Regions from separate parts of the Streptomyces sp. NPDC002886 genome, predicted to be linked through region 1. Evidence: riboswitches for the same ligand, from Rfam matches in the RefSeq annotation. Region 1 holds a riboswitch; the other holds the start of a gene.
What was found. Region 1 has a riboswitch for glycine ahead of gcvT (glycine cleavage system aminomethyltransferase GcvT). Riboswitches for the same ligand answer to the same signal wherever they lie in the genome.
Positions count from the first base shown of each region.

Region 1 (5,450 bases):
GCCACCCCGATCCGAAGATCGAGCCGAGGCCGATCATGATCAGGGCGAAGAGACTGAGTCCCTTCTTGTTCGCTGCGCTCATGTCCATGGGGTGTGCTGTCCGTCCTGCCAGGGGGTGCGGTCTTTCCTTTATCCGGAGCCTATTTGCCATCTATTGGAATATTCGGTGGCACTAGGTCGCCTCCACCTGGGGCTTTGGTCATGAAGAAGGCCCGGCCCTGTGCAAAACAAGGCCGGGCCCTCTCAGGCCGGCGCCTAGAGCGTCGGGTACAGCGGGAACTTCGCGGCGAGCGCCGAGACGCGCGCCTTCAGGTCATCGGCGTCGTAGGCGGGCTTCAGCGCCTGCGCGATGATCTCGGCGACCTCGGTGAAGGCCTCGGCGTCGAAACCGCGGGTGGCCAGCGCCGGCGTACCGATCCGCAGACCCGAGGTGACCATCGGAGGCCGCGGGTCGTTCGGGATGGCGTTGCGGTTGACCGTGATGCCGACCTCGTGGAGGCGGTCCTCGGCCTGCTGACCGTCCAGCTCGGAGTTGCGCAGGTCGACCAGGACCAGGTGCACGTCGGTGCCGCCGGTGAGGACGTCCACGCCCACGGCCTTGACGTCGTCCTGGACCAGGCGGGCGGCGAGGATCTTCGCACCCTCCAGGGTGCGCTCCTGGCGCTCCTTGAACTCGGGCGAGGCCGCCACGAGGAAGGAGACCGCCTTGGCCGCGATCACGTGCTCCAGCGGGCCGCCCTGCTGACCCGGGAAGACCGCGGAGTTGATCTTCTTGGCCAGCTCCTGCGTCGACAGGATGACACCGCCGCGCGGACCGCCGAGGGTCTTGTGCGTGGTGGTGGTGACGACGTGGGCGTGCGGCACCGGGTTCGGGTGCAGACCCGCGGCGACCAGGCCGGCGAAGTGCGCCATGTCGACCATCAGGTACGCGCCGACCTCGTCCGCGATGCGGCGGAAGGCGGCGAAGTCCAGCTGGCGCGGGTAGGCGGACCAGCCCGCGACGATCAGCTGCGGCTTGGACTCCTTGGCGAGGCGCTCGACCTCGGCCATGTCGACCTCGCCGGTCTCGTCGACGTGGTACGGGACCACGTTGTAGAGCTTGCCGGAGAAGTTGATCTTCATGCCGTGGGTCAGGTGACCACCGTGGGCCAGGTTCAGGCCCATGATCGTGTCGCCCGGCTTGATCAGCGCGAACATCGCGGCCGCGTTGGCCTGCGCGCCCGAGTGGGGCTGCACGTTCGCGGCCTCGGCGCCGAAGAGCGCCTTGATGCGGTCGATGGCGATCTGCTCGACCACGTCGACGTGCTCGCAGCCGCCGTAGTAGCGGCGGCCGGGGTAGCCCTCGGCGTACTTGTTGGTCAGGACCGAGCCCTGGGCCTCCATGACGGCGACCGGAGCGAAGTTCTCCGACGCGATCATTTCCAGGGTGGACTGCTGGCGCACGAGTTCGGCGTCGACGGCGGCGGCGACGTCCGGGTCGAGCTCGTGGAGGGGAGTGTTCAGTACAGACATCAGGGTTCCCTGGGTCAGTTGCCGGCGGTGAGCTTGGCGTACTCGTCCACGGAGAGCAGGTCGGCCGGCTCCTCCGTGACGCGCACCTTGAAGAGCCAGCCGCCCTCGAACGGAGCCGAGTTCACCAGCGCCGGGTCGTCGATGACGTCCTGGTTGGACTCGACGATCTCGCCGGTGACGGGGGAGTACAGGTCGCTGACCGACTTGGTCGACTCCAGCTCGCCACAGGTCTCGCCCGCGGTCACGGTGTCACCGACCTCGGGAAGCTGGGCGTAGACGACGTCACCGAGCGCGTTGGCCGCGAACTCCGTGATGCCGACCGTCGAGACGCCGTCGACGGCGTCCGACAGCCACTCGTGCTCCTTGCTGAAACGCAGCTGCTGGGGGTTGCTCATGACCTGATTCTCCTGGATGCGGGGGAGTGGATACGAACGTGGTCGTGCGGGGGTCCTGCGGGGGTCCCGCGGGGCGGCGCCAAGCGCCGACGGGCGGTGCGGTGCGGTACGGGGCTACTTCTGCCGCTTGTAGAACGGCAGGGCCACGACCTCGTACGCCTCATGCGTACCGCGAATGTCCACGCCGACGCCGGAGGTGCCGGGCGCGGCGTGCGCCGCGTCGACGTAGGCCATCGCGATCGGCTTGCCCAGCGTCGGGGACGGGGCGCCCGAAGTGACCTCGCCGACGACCTGGCCGTCGAAGGTCACGGAGAAGCCGGCGCGCGGAACGCGGCGGCCCTCGGCGATCAGGCCGACCAGCTTGCGCGGCGGGTTGGAGGCGGCGCGCTCGGCGGCGGCCTCCAGGGCGGCGCGGCCGACGAAGTCGCCCTCCTTCTCGAACTTCACGACCCGGCCCAGACCCGCGTCGAACGGGGTCAGGGAGGTGGTCAGCTCGTGCCCGTACAGCGGCATGCCCGCTTCCAGGCGCAGGGTGTCGCGGCAGGACAAGCCGGCCGGAACCAGGCCGACGCCCTCGCCCGCCTTGGTCAGCGCCTGCCACAGCTCCACGGCGTGCTCGGGCGAGACGAACAGCTCGAAGCCGTCCTCGCCGGTGTAGCCGGTGCGCGCGATCAGCGCGGGCACCCCGGCGACCGTGCCGGGCAGGCCGGCGTAGTACTTCAGCCCGTCCAGGTCGGCGTCGGTGAGGGAGGCGAGGATGCCGGGGGACTCCGGACCCTGGACCGCGAGCAGCGCGTACGCGTCGCGGTCGTCGCGGACCTCGGCGTCGAAGCCGGCGGCGCGCTCGGTGATCGCGTCCAGGACGACCTGGGCGTTGGAGGCGTTCGCGACGACCATGAACTCGGTCTCGCCCAGGCGGTAGACGATCAGGTCGTCGAGGATCCCGCCGTCCTCCTGACAGATGTGCGTGTAGCGGGCACGGCCGACGCCGACGGTGGAGATGTTGCCGACCAGCGCGTAGTCCAGGACCTTGACGGCCTCGGGGCCGGTCAGGGTGATCTCGCCCATGTGGGAGAGGTCGAACAGGCCGGCCTTGGTGCGGACGGCGTTGTGCTCGTCGCGCTCGCTCCCGTACCGCAGGGGCATGTCCCAGCCCGCGAAATCGGTCATGGTCGCACCGAGGGAACGGTGCAGCGCATCGAGGGCGGTCAGGCGGGGGGCAGTGCTCATGGGTGTGGCTCCCGGGTCCCAGGGCATGACATGACGAGGAGGAGTTCCTCCCCATCTGTCATCGGAACCTGAGAGGTTCGCCGAGAGTTCCCCGCTTCCAGGGGAAGGCCTTCGACTTGCACCTTGGGTGGAACCGTCGCCGGGGCCCTCACGGGCGGTGGCGCGGCTCGCTTTTCAGATCTGCCTCATCCACGCGGTACGGGGCCTGAGAGATTCAAGGGAGGTACTTGCTCCTTCGGCGCCCGGGCACCGCCTTGCGGCGTGCCGGGACTCTCCCGCGCGGATTCAAGCGGCCGGTATGCAGTTAGGTGTCCAGATGGCGCACATCATTGCACGGCGTGCGGCCGAATGGGGGAGGGGGTCCGCGAGCCGAGCGGAACCGGAGCGGATCGGGAGCGGAACCGGAGCGGAACCGGACACCCCGGATTACCGTCTCTTTACACTCAGGGGGAACGGGTCCAGGTGACCCGGCGGGGGAGGCGAGCACTGTGCGGAGATTCGGAGTACTGGCGGCGACGAACACCGGCACCGTCGAGGGTGCGGTCGGCGGCGTGCCGTCGCAGCGCGGCCTCGTACGGGACCCGGCGGAGACCGGGGCGCCGGCGGAGCCCGGAGCGGTACGGGACCTGCGCGGGGCCGAGGGCCCGCGGCGGCTCCGCTTCGCCGAAGGGGACGTCGTGGTGGTCTCCGGACTGCCCGGCGGAGGCAAGAGCACCCTGATCAAGCGGGCCGCCGAGGGCGGCGGCATCGACTCCCAGGACGCCCGCGAGCGGTGGGAGCGCCGGATGCCGGCCGCCCTGCCCTACGCGGTGTACCGGCCGGCGGTCCGGATCGCGCACTACTGGGGCCTGTGGCGGGTGCTCCGCTCCGGTGCCCCGGCCGTGGTCCACGACTGCGGCACGCAGAGCTGGGTCCGGGCGCTGCTGGCCTCGGCGGCCCGGCGGCGCGGCCGCGCGCTGCACCTGGTGCTGCTGGACACCACCCCCGAGGAGGCCCGGGCCGGGCAGGCGGCGCGGGGCCGGGGGGTGTCGGCGTACGCCTTCGCCCGGCACCGCGGCGCGGTGGCCCGGCTGCTGCGCGAGGCCGAGGCGGGCCGCCCGCCGGCCGGCTGCGCGTCGGTGACCCTGCTGGACCGCCCGGCGGCGTCGCGGCTGACCTCGATCGCCTTCCGCTAGGCCTTCTCTTTCGACCTGGGGCGGCCGGGCGGGGCACCCGGCGGGGGCGCCGCGGGCGCCCGTTAATCTCGGGAATCCCGGGAACCTCTGCTCGAGAAACCCGGGCCGAGACCAAGGCGAGCGAGCGGAGACGTACATGTGGCCGGGTAACGAGCTGGAGCAGGTGCTCGGGGCGGCGCTCGGGCAGGCGGACGCCGGGGGGCGGATCCTGGAGGTCCTCGGGCGCAGCGACCTGTGGATCCCGCTGCCCGGCGGGGTGAACAGCCTGAGCCTGCCCACCATGGACATCGGCGGCGCCGCGTACGTGCCCGTCTACAGCTCCGAGGAGCAGTTCCGCGCCTGCGCCGGGCCCGGCATGGACTTCGCCGTCGCCCCCGCCCCGGAGTTCGCCCGCGGCCTGCCCCCGCAGCTCGGCATCGCGGTCAACCCCGAAGGGTCCGTCGGCGTGCCGCTGCCCCCGCCGGCCGTCGCCGAGCTCTGCCGCGCCGGCCGCGACCCGCTCGACGGCCCGGCCACCGGTGGCCGGGTCCGGCTCTACGAGCCCGACTGGCAGGAGGACCCGGTCGAGTTCCTGGCCGCCGCCGCGGAGGAGTTCCGGGCGACCGGAGTCGTCGCCTCCGCACACCGCTGCCTCGCCAGCGTCGAGGGCGGCACGCCGGAGCTTTACATCGGCGTCCACCTGTTGGGATGGGAGCCCGGGATGCGAAACGCCCCGATGGACGCGCTGGGCCGGGCCCTGACCCGCGTACCACCGCCCTGGCCGGTGCAGTTGATCCTGCTCGACGCCGCGGAAGACCCGGTCGTCGACTACATCGTCACGCGCGTACGCCCCTTCTACCTGCCGTAGTGACGCTTAAGCTGGTGGCCGACACGCGTGGACGACGGGCGGACGAACAGACGAAGAGGGGTACCGGGTGAGTGCGTCAGGCACGGCCGCGGTCGGGCAGGTCGAGCACATGCTGCGCCAGGTGACTCCCGGGCGCTACGAGAGCTACGAGTCTCTCCTGCACGCCCTGGCCGAGGGACGGTTGTGGATGCTCCTCTGGCAGGGGCAGCCCGGCTCCCCCGAAGCCCAGTACGGCGGTATGGAGGTCGAGGGCCTCGGGTACGCGCCCTGCGTGACCTCCCCGCAGGAGCT
Region 1 is NZ_JBIAPV010000003.1:261,244-266,693, reverse strand. Features, by position in the region: gene ACFYYB_RS13435 (APC family permease) at 1-88, opposite strand, end outside; gene glyA (serine hydroxymethyltransferase) at 256-1,512, opposite strand; gene gcvH (glycine cleavage system protein GcvH) at 1,527-1,907, opposite strand; gene gcvT (glycine cleavage system aminomethyltransferase GcvT) at 2,022-3,137, opposite strand; glycine riboswitch at 3,322-3,425, opposite strand; gene ACFYYB_RS13415 (AAA family ATPase) at 3,626-4,312, shown strand; gene ACFYYB_RS13410 (enhanced serine sensitivity protein SseB) at 4,449-5,159, shown strand; gene ACFYYB_RS13405 (enhanced serine sensitivity protein SseB C-terminal domain-containing protein) at 5,227-5,450, shown strand, end outside.

Region 2 (5,450 bases), on a different contig from region 1:
CGCGGGCTGGGGCGGGTGGGCCGGGTGTGGACCCGGGCCGGGGGCACGACGACGGGGCTGAGCCCTCGGGCGGGGGTCCCGATGCCGGCACCGACGGGGATCGGGCGGTTGCTGTTCCGGGCCGGGCCCCGGGCGAGGGCGACGGGCCGGATGCGGCTGACCCGCAGGGGCAGGGCGCCGAGCAGGGACCGGTTGACGACGCTGGGGACGGACCTGGTGGCGCGTCCGGGGAGGGGCAGGGTGTCGGGCCCGGGCAGGGGGAATCCGCCGGGCGGGGGCAGGGCGGCGAATCTGAGGTGGGGGTGCCGTCGGGCGTCGAAGGGGTGGTGGAGCGGCGGTGGGCGGCCGGGAGTGATGTGCGGCATGCCGTGTACGGGCCGGGGTGGGTGCAGGGCAGCGGGGTCGGGCGGGTGACCGTGCGGTTCGAGCAGCCCGGATCCCGGCCGGGGCGGGTCCGCACCTTCCTGGTGGACGATCCTGAGCTGGAGGCGTCCGATCCGATGCCGCTGGTCGGGGACCAGGTCTTGGAGGTCGAGGGCCAGGCGGCTGTGGAGCGAGCCTGAGAGGTCGTGGCATTCGGCCGTGCCGGTGGGCCTGGCCGTGCACGGGGCTTGGTCGCTGCTCGGGCGGCGGTGCCGGTGCCCGACGGTGGCCGCTCGTGCGCCGGCAGGCGCCTGCTGCGGGGCGGGTGTGGAGGAGGCGGGAGGGGTTGGGCCCTGCGGGGCTGTCCCCTACCCGCCCTTCCACCGTTCCCCGGGCTTCGCCCGGACCCTCTTGGGGTGTGCGGCGCCGTTGCCGGGGGCCAGCCCCCGGGGCCCCGTGCCTGGACCGGTTGGGGTGCGGCGTTGCCGGGGACAGGCCGGGCCCCGTGTTTGGACTGGTTGGGGTGCGGCGTGGCTGGGCTTGGGCCCCGGGCCCCGTGCCCGGGCCGGTTGGGGGGCGGCGTGGCTGGGGGTCGGGCCCCGGGCACCGCGTTTGGGCCGGTTGGGGTGTGGCGTGGCCGGGGGCTAGGACCGGGTTCCGCGTTTGGGCCGGTTGGGATGCGGCGTGGCCGGGACAGGCCCGGGTCCCGCGTCTGGACTGGTGGGGGTGTGCGGCGTCGTTGGGGGGCAGGCGTCGGGGTCCCGGGACCGGAGCGGTTGGGGTGTGCGGTGCCGTTGCGGGGGGATACGGCCCGGGGTCTGGCCCCTCACATGCGGGAGGGGTGGGGTCAGGGGGTGTCGGGGGAGGTGTGGCCGAAGTCGTGGTGGAAGTCCGAGGGGAGGGCCAGGTCCAGGCCGTAGTGGTGGTAGAGCTGGAGCTCCTGTTCGGGGGAGAGGTGGCGGCCCACGCCGAAGTCGGGGGCGTCTCGGATGAGGGAGCGTTCGAAGGGAACGCGCAGGGTGTCGCCCACCATCTCGCTGGGCTCCAGCGGGACGAAGGCGTCCCGGCTGAAGAGGCCGGTGCGTACGGCGGCCCATTCGGGGACGCCCGTGGCGTCGTCGAGGTAGACCTCGTCGACGGTGCCGATCTTGGTGCCATTGCGGTCGAACGCCTTGCGGCCGATCAGGCTGCGGGGATCGATGTCGGTCTGCACGGTCCGGTCCCTCCATTTGGGCGCAACTCCTCCGTAATGACTACAAAAGTGCATTTCCGGAGAGGGGGCCACTCGAAGGGAGGCGTCCACATCCTCGCTGGTAGGCTGGGTGACGGCTGTTGACCCTGTGCGGGAGAGTCCTCCGAGTGAGTGAGACGGAGGCGCCGAAGGAGCAAATCCTCCCCGGAATCTCTCAGGCATACGTACCGCACGTGGTGAGGCCACTCTGGAAAGCAGGTTGCGGGTACCGGGCGCGCAGTGCCGGTCCCTCTCCTCACCGACGGTGAAAGCCGGACCCCGTGGGCGATCCCCGCGCGGCCCGGTGAAGCTCTCAGGTTGTGATGACAGAGGGGGAGGCCGTCCGGGTGCCCGCGCCGTGGTGCCCCTCGCAGGTCGTACGACCAGGAGGCCTCCGTACATGACCGCCAACCGCATTCCGCTCTCCCAGCTGGAGCGAGGCATCCCCTTCGAGCAGCGCCACATCGGCCCGGATGCCGAGGCGCAGGCGAAGATGCTCGCCCACGTGGGCTACGGCTCGCTGGACGAGCTCACCGCAGCCGCGGTGCCGGATGTGATCAAGACCACCGCCGCGCTGAACCTGCCCGAGGCGCGGACCGAGGCCGAGGTGCTCGCCGAGCTGCGTGAGCTCGCCGACCGCAACCAGGTCCTGTCTTCGATGATCGGCCTGGGTTACTACGGCACCTTCACGCCGCCGGTGATCCTGCGCAACGTCATGGAGAACCCGGCCTGGTACACGGCGTACACGCCGTACCAGCCGGAGATCTCCCAGGGCCGGCTCGAAGCCCTGCTGAACTTCCAGACCGTCGTCGCCGAGCTGACCGGCCTGCCGACCTCCGGCGCCTCCCTGCTCGACGAGGGCACGGCGGCCGCCGAGGCCATGACCCTGGCCCGCCGCGTGGGCAAGGCCAAGGGCAACGTCTTCCTGGTCGACGCCGACGCGCTGCCGCAGACCATCGCGGTGATCCAGACCCGTGCCGAGCCGATCGGCATCGAGGTCGTCGTCGCCGACCTGAGCGCGGGGATTCCGGCCGAGATCGTCGAGCGCGGCGTCTACGGCGTGCTGCTCCAGTACCCGGGTGCCTCCGGCGCCGTGCGGGAGATCAAGCCGGTCATCGAGCAGGCGCACGGGCTCGGCGCCATCGTCGCCGTCTCCGCCGACCTGCTCGCCCTGACGCTGCTGACCTCCCCGGGCGAGCTGGGCGCCGACATCGCCGTCGGCACCACCCAGCGCTTCGGCGTCCCGATGGGCTTCGGCGGACCGCACGCCGGCTACATGGCCGTCCAGGCCAAGCACGCCCGCTCGCTGCCCGGCCGCCTCGTCGGCGTCTCCGTGGACGCGGACGGCAACAAGGCCTACCGCCTGGCGCTGCAGACCCGTGAGCAGCACATCCGCCGCGAGAAGGCCACCAGCAACATCTGCACCGCGCAGGTGCTCCTCGCCGTCATGGCCGGCATGTACGCCGTCTACCACGGCCCGGACGGGCTGCGGACGATCGCCCGCCGCACCCACCGCTACGCCGCCCTGCTCGCCGCCGGTCTGACGGCCGGCGGGGTCGAGCTGCTGCACGGCTCGTACTTCGACACCCTCACCGTGCGGGTTCCGGGCCGGGCCGCAGAGGTCGTGGCCGCCGCCCGCGAGGGTGGCGTCAACCTCTTCCAGGTCGATGCCGACCTCGTCTCCATCGCCTGCGACGAGACCACCCTGCGCGCCGACATCGAGGCCGTCTGGGCCGCTTTCGGCGTCACCGCCGACATCGAGGCGCTGGACGCGAGCACCGCCGAGGCGCTGCCCGAGGGCCTGCTGCGCTCGGACGAGTACCTGACGCACCCGGTCTTCCACCAGCACCGCTCCGAGACCGCGATGCTGCGCTACCTGCGCAAGCTCTCGGACAAGGACTACGCGCTGGACCGCGGCATGATCCCGCTGGGCTCCTGCACCATGAAGCTCAACGCGACCACCGAAATGGAGTCGGTCACCTGGCCCGAATTCGGCCAGATGCACCCGTTCGCCCCGGTCGAGCAGGCCGAGGGGTACCTCACGCTCATCACCGAGCTGGAGGAACGTCTCTGCGAGGTCACCGGCTACGACAAGGTCTCCATTCAGCCGAACGCCGGCTCCCAGGGTGAGCTCGCCGGCCTGCTGGCCGTCCGCGCCTACCACCGGGCGAACGGCGACGAGCAGCGCACCGTCTGTCTCATCCCGTCCTCCGCGCACGGCACCAACGCCGCGAGCGCCGTGATGGCCGGCATGAAGGTGGTCGTCGTCAAGACCGCCGACGACGGCGAGGTGGACGCGGACGACCTGCGCGCCAAGATCGAGCAGTACCGCGACGAGCTCGCCGTACTGATGATCACGTACCCCTCCACGCACGGTGTGTTCGAGGAGCACGTCGCCGACATCTGCGCCCAGGTGCACGACGCCGGCGGCCAGGTCTACGTGGACGGCGCCAACCTCAACGCCCTGGTGGGCCTGGCCAAGCCGGGTCACTTCGGCGGCGACGTCTCGCACCTGAACCTGCACAAGACCTTCTGCATCCCGCACGGCGGCGGTGGCCCGGGCGTGGGTCCGGTCGGTGTCCGGGCGCACCTGGCCCCGTACCTGCCCAACCACCCGCTCCAGCCGACCGCCGGTCCGGAGACGGGCGTCGGCCCGATCTCGGCCGCTCCGTGGGGCTCGGCGGGCATCCTGCCGATCTCCTGGTCGTACGTGCGCCTGATGGGCGGCGAGGGCCTCAAGCGCGCCACCCAGGTTGCGGTGCTCGGCGCCAACTACATCGCCAAGCGCCTCGAGCCGCACTACCCGGTGCTCTACACCGGCCCGGGCAACCTGGTCGCGCACGAGTGCATCATCGACATGCGCCCGCTGTCGAAGGCGACCGGCGTGAGCATCGACGACATCGCCAAGCGCCTGATCGACTTCGGGTTCCACGCGCCGACCATGTCCTTCCCGGTCGCCGGGACGCTCATGATCGAGCCGACGGAGTCCGAGGACCTGGCCGAGATCGACCGCTTCTGCGACGCGATGATCGCCATCCGCGCCGAGGTCGAGCGGGTCGCGGGCGGCGAGTGGCCGGTGGACGACAACCCGCTGGCCAACTCCCCGCACACGGCCGCGGCGCTGGGCGGCGAGTGGAACCACCCGTACACCCGCGACGAGGCCGTCTTCCCGGGCGGGGTGTCGGCCGCGGAGAAGTACTGGCCGCCGGTGCGCCGCATCGACGGTGCCTTCGGCGACCGGAACCTGGTGTGCTCCTGCCCGCCGCTGGACGAGTACGACAACTGATGCCTCAACTGGCGCGGTGACACGACGAAGGGGCCGGTCCGGGAGTTTCCTCCTGGGCCGGCCCCTTTCGTTTCCGTCGTCGGCTAGGCCGCCTTCATCACCTGCGTCGCCGCGAGCGGGCGGTTCGGGGCGATGATCTGGCCGTCCGGCAGCAGCTCACCGGTGTCCTCGAACAGCAGGACGCCGTTGCACAGCAGGCTCCAGCCCTGTTCCGGGTGAACGGCCACGGGGTGCGCGGCCTCCCTGTCGGCGGAGTCGGCGGTCGGGCATGCTGGCTTGTGCTGGCACATGGATGCGTTCTTTCGCTGCGGTGTGGTCTGTGTGCTGCGGCTCGATGCGTTGTTCATGGCCGCCCCCCGTATCAACGACGACTTGGCTCGGTCAGAGTGCCCAGTGTTCCCCCACGACACGGTGTCCGGAGGGATTTCCCGGCAGCTGTCCTCATAGATTGATGACGCATCACCCGTGCGGGCGGTTCAGGTCAACTCCCCTGTCATTTCGGATGGTTCACGGGGGGCCCGAGTGGGCTAGGCCGAATGGGCAGAACCGGCCAGGAGCCGGGTCAGGCGG
Region 2 is NZ_JBIAPV010000004.1:1,137,082-1,142,531, reverse strand. Features, by position in the region: gene ACFYYB_RS23435 (DNA polymerase IV) at 1-563, shown strand, start outside; gene ACFYYB_RS23430 (PRC-barrel domain-containing protein) at 1,211-1,576, opposite strand; glycine riboswitch at 1,697-1,795, shown strand; gene gcvP (aminomethyl-transferring glycine dehydrogenase) at 1,995-4,880, shown strand; gene ACFYYB_RS23420 (DUF5999 family protein) at 4,964-5,170, opposite strand; gene ACFYYB_RS23415 (hypothetical protein) at 5,443-5,450, opposite strand, start outside.
Region 2: linked by a shared signal. The riboswitch ahead of gcvP (aminomethyl-transferring glycine dehydrogenase) and the one ahead of gcvT (glycine cleavage system aminomethyltransferase GcvT) in region 1 are both predicted to bind glycine.